Regions from separate parts of the Rhizobium sp. BK538 genome, predicted to be linked through region 1. Evidence: predicted binding sites of a transcription regulator. Region 1 holds the regulator's gene; each other region holds the start of a gene.

Region 1 (3,209 bases):
TCATGTCCCAAGGCGCCAGGAACTGTCCCTTCTTGACGTTAACGGCTCGGCCGGTCTTCGCGGCTGCCACTAACAGATCGGTTTGACGGCTCAGGAAGGCCGGGATCTGCAGGACGTCGACGACCGTCGCCACCTCGGCGCACTGCTCCTCGGTATGGATGTCGGTCAGAACCGGAAAGCCGTATTCCTTCTTGAGGTCCGAAAAGACCTCCAGCGCCTGTTCAAGACCTATGCCGCGCTGCGCCGACAGCGAGGTGCGGTTCGCCTTGTCGAACGAGGACTTATAGACGAGGCCGAGACCAAGCTTGTCGCAGAGTTCCTTCAATACACCGGCGACCATGAAGGCATGGTCGCGGCTCTCCATCTGGCAAGGCCCGGCAATCAGGGACAGCTTGCCGGCATTCGAAAAGGTGACGCGGCCGGCGCCTTCGCCGATCACGACTTCGGAATTTGTCTGGCTCATCGTTTCTCCTCGAAGGCGAAGAGCGCGCCCTGTCCGGGCGCCGCCTTCACCAGAATTCGATTGTTCTTGCGCGTATAAGTCATCCCGTTAGCAGCCAAATGCGCTTCTGTCACGGCGAGATCACTGACCTTGAAGACAATGGCGACGCCACGCAGGCCGCGATCATTTGGTGCCGGAATATCGAAGTAGGCATCCAATCCATCTGGGGAGAGAACGCTCACTCTGGCGTTCGGAGTTGTCACACTCGCGCCAAAGGCCTCGTTGGTCACCGGGAGGCCGTGCGCCGCAGCACGCACAAATGGCGCAAATGCTTTTGGGTCCGGCGCGCCAAGAACGATCTCTGCGATCCCACTCACGCCATTTGCGTGCTTTTGCAGCGCTCTACGGTCGGCCGGCAGCGGATTGACGCGTTGGCACGTGAAAAAGAAAAAATCCGGAGCCCGCAGATCGACCGCGAACGCGAGCTTGAACGCAGCGGTGGCCTGAGAGCCGTCAGGCATCTTCATCGGCCGCTCGAACTGCAGCATCTCGCCGCCATTGATCTTTTCGGCAAGGAACCGGGCATGGTCGCGATCAGCATCGGTGGTCGCAAAGACCACCGCCGAGAAACCATCATCCCCGCATCGAAATCGGAAAGCCCGGTCACGCGCAGTGAAGACATTGCCTTTCTTCGCCGACGCCTCGTGCAGCTCCGCGTTGGCGACGCCTAAGGGTTCCAGGTATGTTTCGTCGGCGAAGAATATGCAGGCATTCTCGGTTCCAAAAGGATGCCGGGCATCGGGTGCGACGGTGAATCCCAGCTTTCCCAAGCGCTCGCGCGCAAGTCCGATATTGGAGACCGGCAGCACGATGTGGTCCAGCGGATGTGCTTCGCTCATGGCAAACTCTCCGGAATTTGCGAAGATGTGCGCCGGGCAAGGCAACAATGCAACCCCCTTCTACGCTTTCACTCAAAAGCGACGCAAAAACTGAGCAAGTTGCAGGCAAGTTTTATGAAAATTTAGGCACTTGCGGAACACATATGGAACATATAGTGTCTGTTCTGGCTTTGTTTCACGACTCTGGGGTTCAACTTCGATGCTGACGCGCAAGCAACAGGAGCTTCTTCTCTTCATTCACGAGCGGATGAAGGAATCCGGTGTCCCTCCGTCTTTCGACGAAATGAAGGACGCCTTGGATCTCGCGTCCAAGTCAGGCATCCACCGGCTGATTACTGCGCTCGAAGAACGGGGCTTCATTCGCCGACTGCCTAATCGGGCCCGCGCATTGGAGGTCATCAAGCTGCCGGAGGCATATAATCCGAGCCTCCAGCCCCGCCGCGGCTTTTCGCCGAGCGTTATCGAAGGCAGCCTCGGCAAGCCGCAGCCGGTTGCGCCGCCGAAGCCGGCTGCGCATGCCGACAACGACAGCTCGGCCTCCGTACCGGTTATGGGGCGGATTGCTGCCGGCGTGCCGATTTCGGCAATCCAGAACAATACCCACGACATTACAGTTCCGGCCGACATGCTTGGCCCGGGCGAGCACTATGCGCTTGAGGTGAAGGGCGACTCGATGATCGAAGCCGGCATCTTCGACGGCGACACAGTGATCATCCGCAACGCCAGCACGGCAAATGCCGGCGACATCGTCGTCGCACTCGTCGATGACGAGGAAGCGACCCTCAAGCGTTTCCGCCGCAAGGGCGCCTCCATTGCGCTTGAGGCCGCGAACCCGGCTTATGAAACGCGCATTTTCGGACCCGACCGCGTCAAGGTTCAGGGCAAGCTGGTCGGCCTCATTCGCCGTTATCACTAACGACAGGCAGCTCGTCGTCAAACGTACCGCTTCGACAGTTGTATGCCCGATGCCGCATCCAGGGGCGATCATGCGTGGTATACGAGGTCGTCACGATGGGTGCCCTGGTCGTCTATCCGTATCTCAGCGGTGCCCGAGCGGCGCAAGGTTTCGCCGGTGAATAGCAGTGCGCCCGACCGGCATTCCGTCAGACGAGACGATATCGGCGGTGTCGCACGCAGCGCCGAAGTACACAGGGTTTTCGACGATTGTCAGGACGTAGCCGCTATCATGCGTGGCGGTGCACCAGGCGCCTTTCAGGCATACGAAGCGATTCGTAGCGCCCATCGCAGCCTGACGCAACGCATTGCGAGCATTACGCAGTTCCGCTGCCGAGAAGAGACGTTGAGCTTCACCTTTATTATCCCGCAGCCGAACAGGGCCGACGCCGTCCAATGATCGCGGTGGAGCACCCTTCGCCATTGATCGAAGATGAAGTCAGTCGGATGGAGTCGATTTTTGGTGCAAGGACTTGCCCTTTGACAATCGCGACAAGGCTGCCGTCCTCGGCAATGACAATGTCCCGGGCGACTGCGTCTGCGAGAGCGAGAGCGAGATGATGTAGCGCGCCAGCGGCCACGGCCATCGCCTTCCCGACGCTCGACGCGGCCCGTAATCGTCGTAGCTACAGGTGAATCCAATATGACGGTCGCCCTGCTCTGCGTTTCGAACTGGGCGAAAAGCATTCCCAGAACACCCAATACCCCTGCCTGCGCAAGATTTCGGGCGGCCTTGGCCTGCCGCCAGCGCAATCAGGGCCGACGCGACAATCCATGCTCCCAGGCGGATTGCTGGCGGATCACTTGCGAACTCAAACCAGAGGACGGCGCCAGTCCCGAGGAAGACCGGAGAAAACAGGACAAAGCGCCCATGTTCCATCTCCGTTGCCACAGCGCGTTGAAACCACGATGAG
Region 2 (3,209 bases), on a different contig from region 1:
TTTTCCAGGATGGAATTATCCGGTAGGCGGGTGGAGCGCTTTTTTACGCTCCAGCCCGGAATTTAGCCGCATTCCCGTCAGGCGGCGCGGCGCGGAGCGGCTATCGAACGATGTCCGACGCCCGTGCGGAAGCGCTGCAGCAGCGCCACCAGATTATCGACCTCGCCGCGAAGGCGCCGTGTCTCGGCTGAGGTATTCTCGACCATACCCGAGTTCTGCTGCGTGATCGTGTCCATGTTGCGAATGGCGACGCTGACCTCGTTGACACCGGTAGCCTGATCGCGTGCCGCGGCGGCGATATCGGCAACGAAGCGGTTGATGATATCGATGCGGTTGATCATGTCGTTCAGTGCCTCGCCGGTGCTGCTGACGATGTCGACCCCTTCGTTCACCTGTGACGAGCTTTCCGAAATCAGGTTCTTGATCTCCTTGGCCGCATCGGCGGTGCGTTGCGCGAGTTGGCGGACTTCTTGAGCCACAACGGCAAAACCTTTGCCTGCGTCGCCGGCACGCGCAGCTTCAACGCCGGCGTTCAGCGCCAGCAGGTTCGTCTGGAAGGCAATCTCATCGATCACACCGATGATCTTTGCGATCTCGGTCGATGACTTTTCGATGCCGGCCATCGCGGAAACGGCGCTGGTGACGAGTTCGCCCGAACTCTTGGCCTTCTGTTGTGTCTCGCGAACAGCACCGGATGCCTTTTCGGCGTTTGCGGCCGTCTGGCCGACGCTGACCGAGAGTTGCTGCAGTGCCGCCGAGCTTTCCTCGACGCCGGCGGCTTGCTGCGCCGTGCGCAATGCAAGATCATCCGAGGCCTTGGCAATCACGTCCGTGCCCCGCAGGATTTCACCCGAAGTTGCCCGTACCGACGCGAAGGACGTACGAAGAGCAGCGACCGCGCGATTGTAATCGTCGGCCATGCCCTTGAAATTGCCGGGGAGGTCGGGCGGTAGCGTCGCCTCGAGATCGCCGTTCGAAAGCGCTTCCAGGCTGCGGCGAAGATGATCGAGGGCGATTGCCTGATCCTGCTCGGCTTTCGCCCGCTCTTCGTCCAGCTTGCGGCGCTTCTCTTCAAGTGCTTCGAGGTAGACCGAGATCGAGTAATCCATATCGAGCATCGCGGCCTTGATAACGGCGGCGAGCTTCTCGGCCAGCACCTTGCCCTGCTGCCTGGCGAACATCGAGGGCCACTGCTTGGCCATGAGGCCCTTCACGAGTTCGCTCATCAGCAAGGCATAGCCACCGATGTACCAGCGCGGTTCGAGGCCGATGCGGGCATGCGTCTTGCCAACCGCAACCACGCCTTTCACATAGGCCTCGTCGAAGTTGCCGCCGGCCAGATTGGCCCAGTGATCTTCCTGGCGCTTCTTGGCGTGCCCCATATGCGCCTTGTCGGCAAAGAAGCCCGCGACCTCGGATGTCTTCGCCAGCTTCGCGTAGAACTTGTCGAGGGCGCCGCCGAGCAGCTCCGCGATCGCCGGGCGCATCTCGCGAAGCGCCGTGCGGGCTCCATCATCCAACTCGATGAAATCGAGGCGTTGCTTGAGCGCGCTGTCGGACTGCTGGCTGGTCATGATGTCTCTGCTTTGCGATTGATGCTGAAAGGAAAATTGAGCAGAGCTTTTGCTCAATATGGTTGAGCAATGGTTAAATGCGCTTCCGATTCGTCAGCTGCCGTTTGCTCTCTGATGTCATCTAGTTTGCCGGAAAGCTTGTGGGTTGTTCACGTTTTGATCTGGATATCTCATTTGAGTTTGCTATTGTTGCCAGCATGAACACCAGCTCTGAGTCGTTTCTCCTCGCCCTGTCGCAGATAAGCCCCGCCATGCTGGCCCTTGCCGGAGGCGCAATCGCCGCGCTGATCCTGCTTCTGGCCGTCCTCCTTGTCCGCAGCGGACAGGTGCGGCGCGAGCAGGCCGAGGTCGCGAACCTTCGTGCCGCCGAGACGGACGCCCGCATGGCCGAGCTTCTGAAGATCCAGGCCGAGATCCATGGGCGCATGTCGACGATGGCCGAAGTGTTCGGCTCGAGGCAGTCCGAACTCAACCAGGCGATCAACCAGCGCCTGGACGGAATGTCGCAGCGCGTCAGCACGACGATCAGTGAACAGACCAAATCGACGCACGAGAACCTGCAAAGGCTGCAGGAGCGTCTTGCCGTCATCGATGCCGCCCAGAGCAATATCCAGACGCTGGCGAAGGACGTCGTCGGTCTGCAGGCGATCCTCTCCAACAAGCAGACGCGCGGCGCTTTCGGCCAATCACGCATGGAGACGATTGTCGCCGATGGCCTGCCGATGGGCGCCTATGCATTCCAGCAAACGCTGTCCAACGGCTCGCGTCCCGACTGCACGATCCGCATGCCGAACGGCGCGCCGCCGCTGGTGATCGACGCGAAATTCCCGCTCGAAGCCTGGAACGCGATCCGAGACGCGGGCGGACCGGATGGAGCCAAGGTTGCGTCGCAGCAGTTCCGCCGCGACATGGAGACGCATATCCGCGACATCTCGGAGAAATACCTGATCCAGGGGGAGACGCAGGACACAGCCTTCATGTTCGTGCCGTCGGAATCGATCTTTGCCGAGATCCATGAGAATTTCGAAGCGATCGTGCAGAAGGCACACCGGTCGCGCATCGTCATCGTGTCACCTTCGCTGCTGATGCTCTCCATCCAGGTCATTCAGGCCGTGCTGAAGGATCAGCGAATGCGGGCCCAGGCGCATGTCATTCAGGGCGAGGTCGCGAGCTTGATGGACGATCTCGGCCGCCTCGACGAGCGCGTGCGCAAGCTGCAGAGCCATTTTTCCATGACCCAGAGGGATGTCGACCAGATCCTTACCTCCACCGATAAGCTCACCAAGCGCGGCGCGAAGATCGAGGCTCTGGAATTCGAGGGCGGCGACAGCGGCAAGGCCACGGCACGAGATAATGACCCGGCGCCGAAATCCGTCGACAGCCGCAGCGGGCTTCTCAAGCTCAGGGTGGTTGACGACGAGTAAGGCCTTCGGGCAGTGTCGCGCCTAAGAAAAGCATCGGACGGGACACCATGATCACAGTTTTCGGCTCCATCAATATGGACCTCATCGCCACCACGGCGCGCTTGCCGAAGCCCGGCGAAACGGTCGCTGGCAATGGCTTCTCGACGGCGGCAGGCGGCAAGGGCGCCAACCAGGCGCTTGCCGCGCGACGCGCCGGGCGCACCGTTCACAT
Region 3 (3,209 bases), on a different contig from region 1:
GCGGATCGACATATCGGTCACCTGGCCGATATGCAGCGTATTGATCTTGACGGCAAGCGCCTCGGGCTTCAGGCGGAAACCGCCGCAAGACGGGCAGGGCGCGGCCGACATGAAGCGCTCGATTTCCTCGCGCGCCCAGGCGGAATCCGTCTCTTTCCAGCGACGCTCGAGATTAGTGATGATGCCTTCGAAGTTCTTGTGCGTGGTATAGGACCGTGCACCATCGGCATAATGGAATTCGATCTTCTCGTCGGTGCCATTCAAGATGACGTCCTTGGCCTTATCGGACAGATCGTTCCAACGGGCGCCGAGCTTGAAGCCGTAATGCTTGCCGAGGGCTTCGAGCGTCTGATTGTAATAGGGCGAGGTCGACTTCGCCCATGGCGCAATGGCGCCGTCGCGCAGCGTGCGCTCGGGTTCGGGCACGATCAGGTTGGCGTCGATCTTCTGCTGGGCGCCAAGGCCGTCGCAGGTCGGGCAGGCACCGGCTGGATTGTTGAACGAAAAAAGCCGCGGCTCGATCTCAGGAATGGTGAAGCCCGACACCGGGCAGGCGAACTTTTCCGAAAAGAGAACGCGTTCATGCGTTTCGTTGAGCGACTTGTTGGCAGAGCCGCCGGCGGCGGTTTCTTCCGGCGGCAGCGGCTTGTCGGCGAATTCCGCGACAGCCAAGCCGTCGGCAAGCTTCAGCGAAGTCTCGAAGCTGTCGGCAAGTCGCGAAGCCATATCCGGTCGCACGACAATGCGGTCGACCACGACGTCGATGTCATGCTTGTACTTCTTGTCGAGAGCCGGCACGTCCGCGATCTCGTAGAACTGACCGTCGACCTTGACGCGCTGGAAGCCCTTCTTCATCAGGTCCGCGAGTTCTTTCTTGTATTCGCCCTTACGCCCGCGCACGAGCGGCGCGAGAATGTAAAGACGCGTGCCTTCTCCGAACTCCAGCACGCGATCGACCATCTGGCTGACCGTCTGACTCTCGATCGGCAGCCCGGTCGCAGGCGAATAAGGCACACCGACGCGGGCAAAGAGCAGACGCATATAGTCGTAGATTTCGGTCACCGTGCCGACCGTCGAGCGTGGATTGCGCGAGGTCGTCTTCTGCTCGATCGAAATCGCTGGCGACAAGCCGTCGATCTGATCGACGTCGGGCTTCTGCATCATTTCAAGGAACTGGCGCGCATAGGCCGAAAGGCTTTCGACATAGCGCCGCTGCCCTTCGGCATAGATCGTGTCAAAGGCAAGCGACGATTTTCCGGACCCCGAAAGGCCGGTCATGACGATAAGCCTGTTTCGCGGCAGATCGAGATCGATGCCCTTCAAATTGTGCTCACGCGCGCCGCGGATGGAAATCGTCTTCAGTTCGCTCATCGTCTTCTGCTTCTGTGCTGGAACAAGCCCCTTATTTAGTGATGCCGGCTGGCGAGTCGAGGCTGAATGTCCGTCCCCTGCAAGGTTTTCGATTCGGTTGACAGGATCATAGGGATAAATTAGAACAAATAAAGAACAAAATTCCTTGTGGATGAACTGGTGATGGACGCCCATCGCCGGTGCTCTATGGTTTAAGGTGCACCGATTGTTTCAAGCGCCGCCGGGCAGGGCGGCAGGTAAGGTGAAAGTATGGCTGGCAGCGTAAACAAGGTAATTCTGATCGGAAACGTGGGCGCCGACCCCGAAATCCGGCGGACCCAGGATGGCCGGCCGATCGCCAACCTTCGCATCGCAACGTCCGAGACCTGGCGTGACCGCAACTCCGGCGAACGCCGCGAGAAGACGGAATGGCATACGGTCGTGGTCTTCAATGAGGGCCTCTGCAAGGTCGTCGAGCAGTATGTGAAGAAGGGTGCTAAGCTCTACATCGAGGGCGCGCTGCAGACCCGCAAGTGGCAGGATCAAAACGGCCAGGACCGCTATTCGACGGAAGTCGTTCTGCAGGGCTTTAACTCGACGCTGACGATGCTCGACGGTCGCGGCGAGGGCGGGGGCGCAAGCTCCGGCTTTGGCGGTGGTCGTGGCAGCAATGCCGGCGGTGATTTCGGCGGCGGCGATGACTACGGTGCGCCCTCGCAATCGACTGGTCGCAGCAGCGGCGGTAGCGGTGGAAACTTCTCGCGCGATCTCGATGACGATATCCCGTTCTGATCGCAGCGCAACTTTGGTGACATCAGCTCGACGGCGCGCTGCAAAGTGCGCCGTCTTTGTTTGATCTCAGAGCCGGGGGCGCACAGGTCTTTCCGCCGCGTCAGCCTTAAGAGGCCCAGATGCGCCTCCGCTCGCAGAAATTGTCATTGCTGTCTGACGGTGTAATAGGCGGGCACGAACGCAATGTCCGCGCGCAACGTGGCGTCTCGCTGCTGCAACAAAGTGATCCATTTTCTGCGCCTTAGCCGAATTGGCTAACAAACCGTAGGCATTGTAAGAGATTCTAATCAAAGTAGCAGTGTCTCCCTCTCCGAAAGGATAGGTGCGGCAGGGTTTCCAAATTGACGGGCTAGCACGATATTTCGTGTCATGAGAGAAATAGGTTCCCAATTTGGGTTGCTCACGACCAGCGCAGCACGGCGAATGGTCAGCGAGGATTTATTGGAACTCGGTTTGGATCTCGACCGCCTAAGTGAAGATCATTTGCGGAGGCTCTGGGCCGAATTCAAATCGATCCGGGCGCAAGAGACGCATATGAGGTCGATCGCGATCCGGATCTTCGTCTGGTATATCGTTGAAAGCAAGTTGTTCAGCTCGTCCGCGATGCGCAGATCCGGTGCTGTCGGCAGATCAATTGCAACCATGCGGGCATGGACAGCCAGCGATCCGGCTCTAGAGCCAGTTGTCGTCCGGGAAGCCGAGGCAATAAAGCTCTTCCTCTACCAGATATTTGAGAACGCCGCGGCGCCCCGAGGAACGATCTTGGAAGCGCAAACGCGGTTGCTGCAAGCATAGAACGCAGGTACGAAGGGACGCTGCACTCGCATTTGCCGCAAGAGAAACCCTAGCTCAATCTAGCCAGCCGGCATCGTCCCCAGCGTTGACTTCAAGCCATCGACCACGAACTGCGTGGCAAGCGCAGCCAGGATGACGCCGAGAAGGCGGGTCAGAATTGCGCGCCCCGTAACGCCGAGGAAGCGATCGAGCCGGTCGGCAATCAGCAGCGCCAGAAACAGCAGCAGCAAACTTGATGCAATGACGATGATCAATTGCGCACGCTCGAGTGA

The links. The regulator LexA, encoded in region 1, represses DNA repair genes until DNA is damaged. The targets are predictions, from matches to a motif close to TGTTCNNNNTGTGTTCNG.
Region 2: a site for LexA is predicted at 1,721-1,738, ahead of FHX09_RS25630 (DNA recombination protein RmuC). Genes of this name have one in related genera too.
Region 3: a site for LexA is predicted at 1,492-1,509, ahead of uvrA (excinuclease ABC subunit UvrA). Genes of this name have one in related genera too.

What each region holds. Positions count from the first base shown of each region.
Region 1 is NZ_JACIFT010000012.1:78,227-81,435, forward strand. It holds gene kdsA (3-deoxy-8-phosphooctulonate synthase) at 1-463, opposite strand, end outside; gene FHX09_RS16375 (VOC family protein) at 460-1,341, opposite strand; gene lexA (transcriptional repressor LexA) at 1,541-2,257, shown strand.
Region 2 is NZ_JACIFT010000026.1:75,212-78,420, forward strand. It holds gene FHX09_RS25625 (globin-coupled sensor protein) at 78-1,574, opposite strand; gene FHX09_RS25630 (DNA recombination protein RmuC) at 1,772-2,998, shown strand; gene FHX09_RS25635 (ribokinase) at 3,046-3,209, shown strand, end outside.
Region 3 is NZ_JACIFT010000021.1:99,871-103,079, forward strand. It holds gene uvrA (excinuclease ABC subunit UvrA) at 1-1,371, opposite strand, end outside; gene FHX09_RS23350 (single-stranded DNA-binding protein) at 1,621-2,142, shown strand; gene FHX09_RS23355 (hypothetical protein) at 2,566-2,937, shown strand; gene FHX09_RS23360 (MarC family protein) at 2,997-3,209, opposite strand, start outside.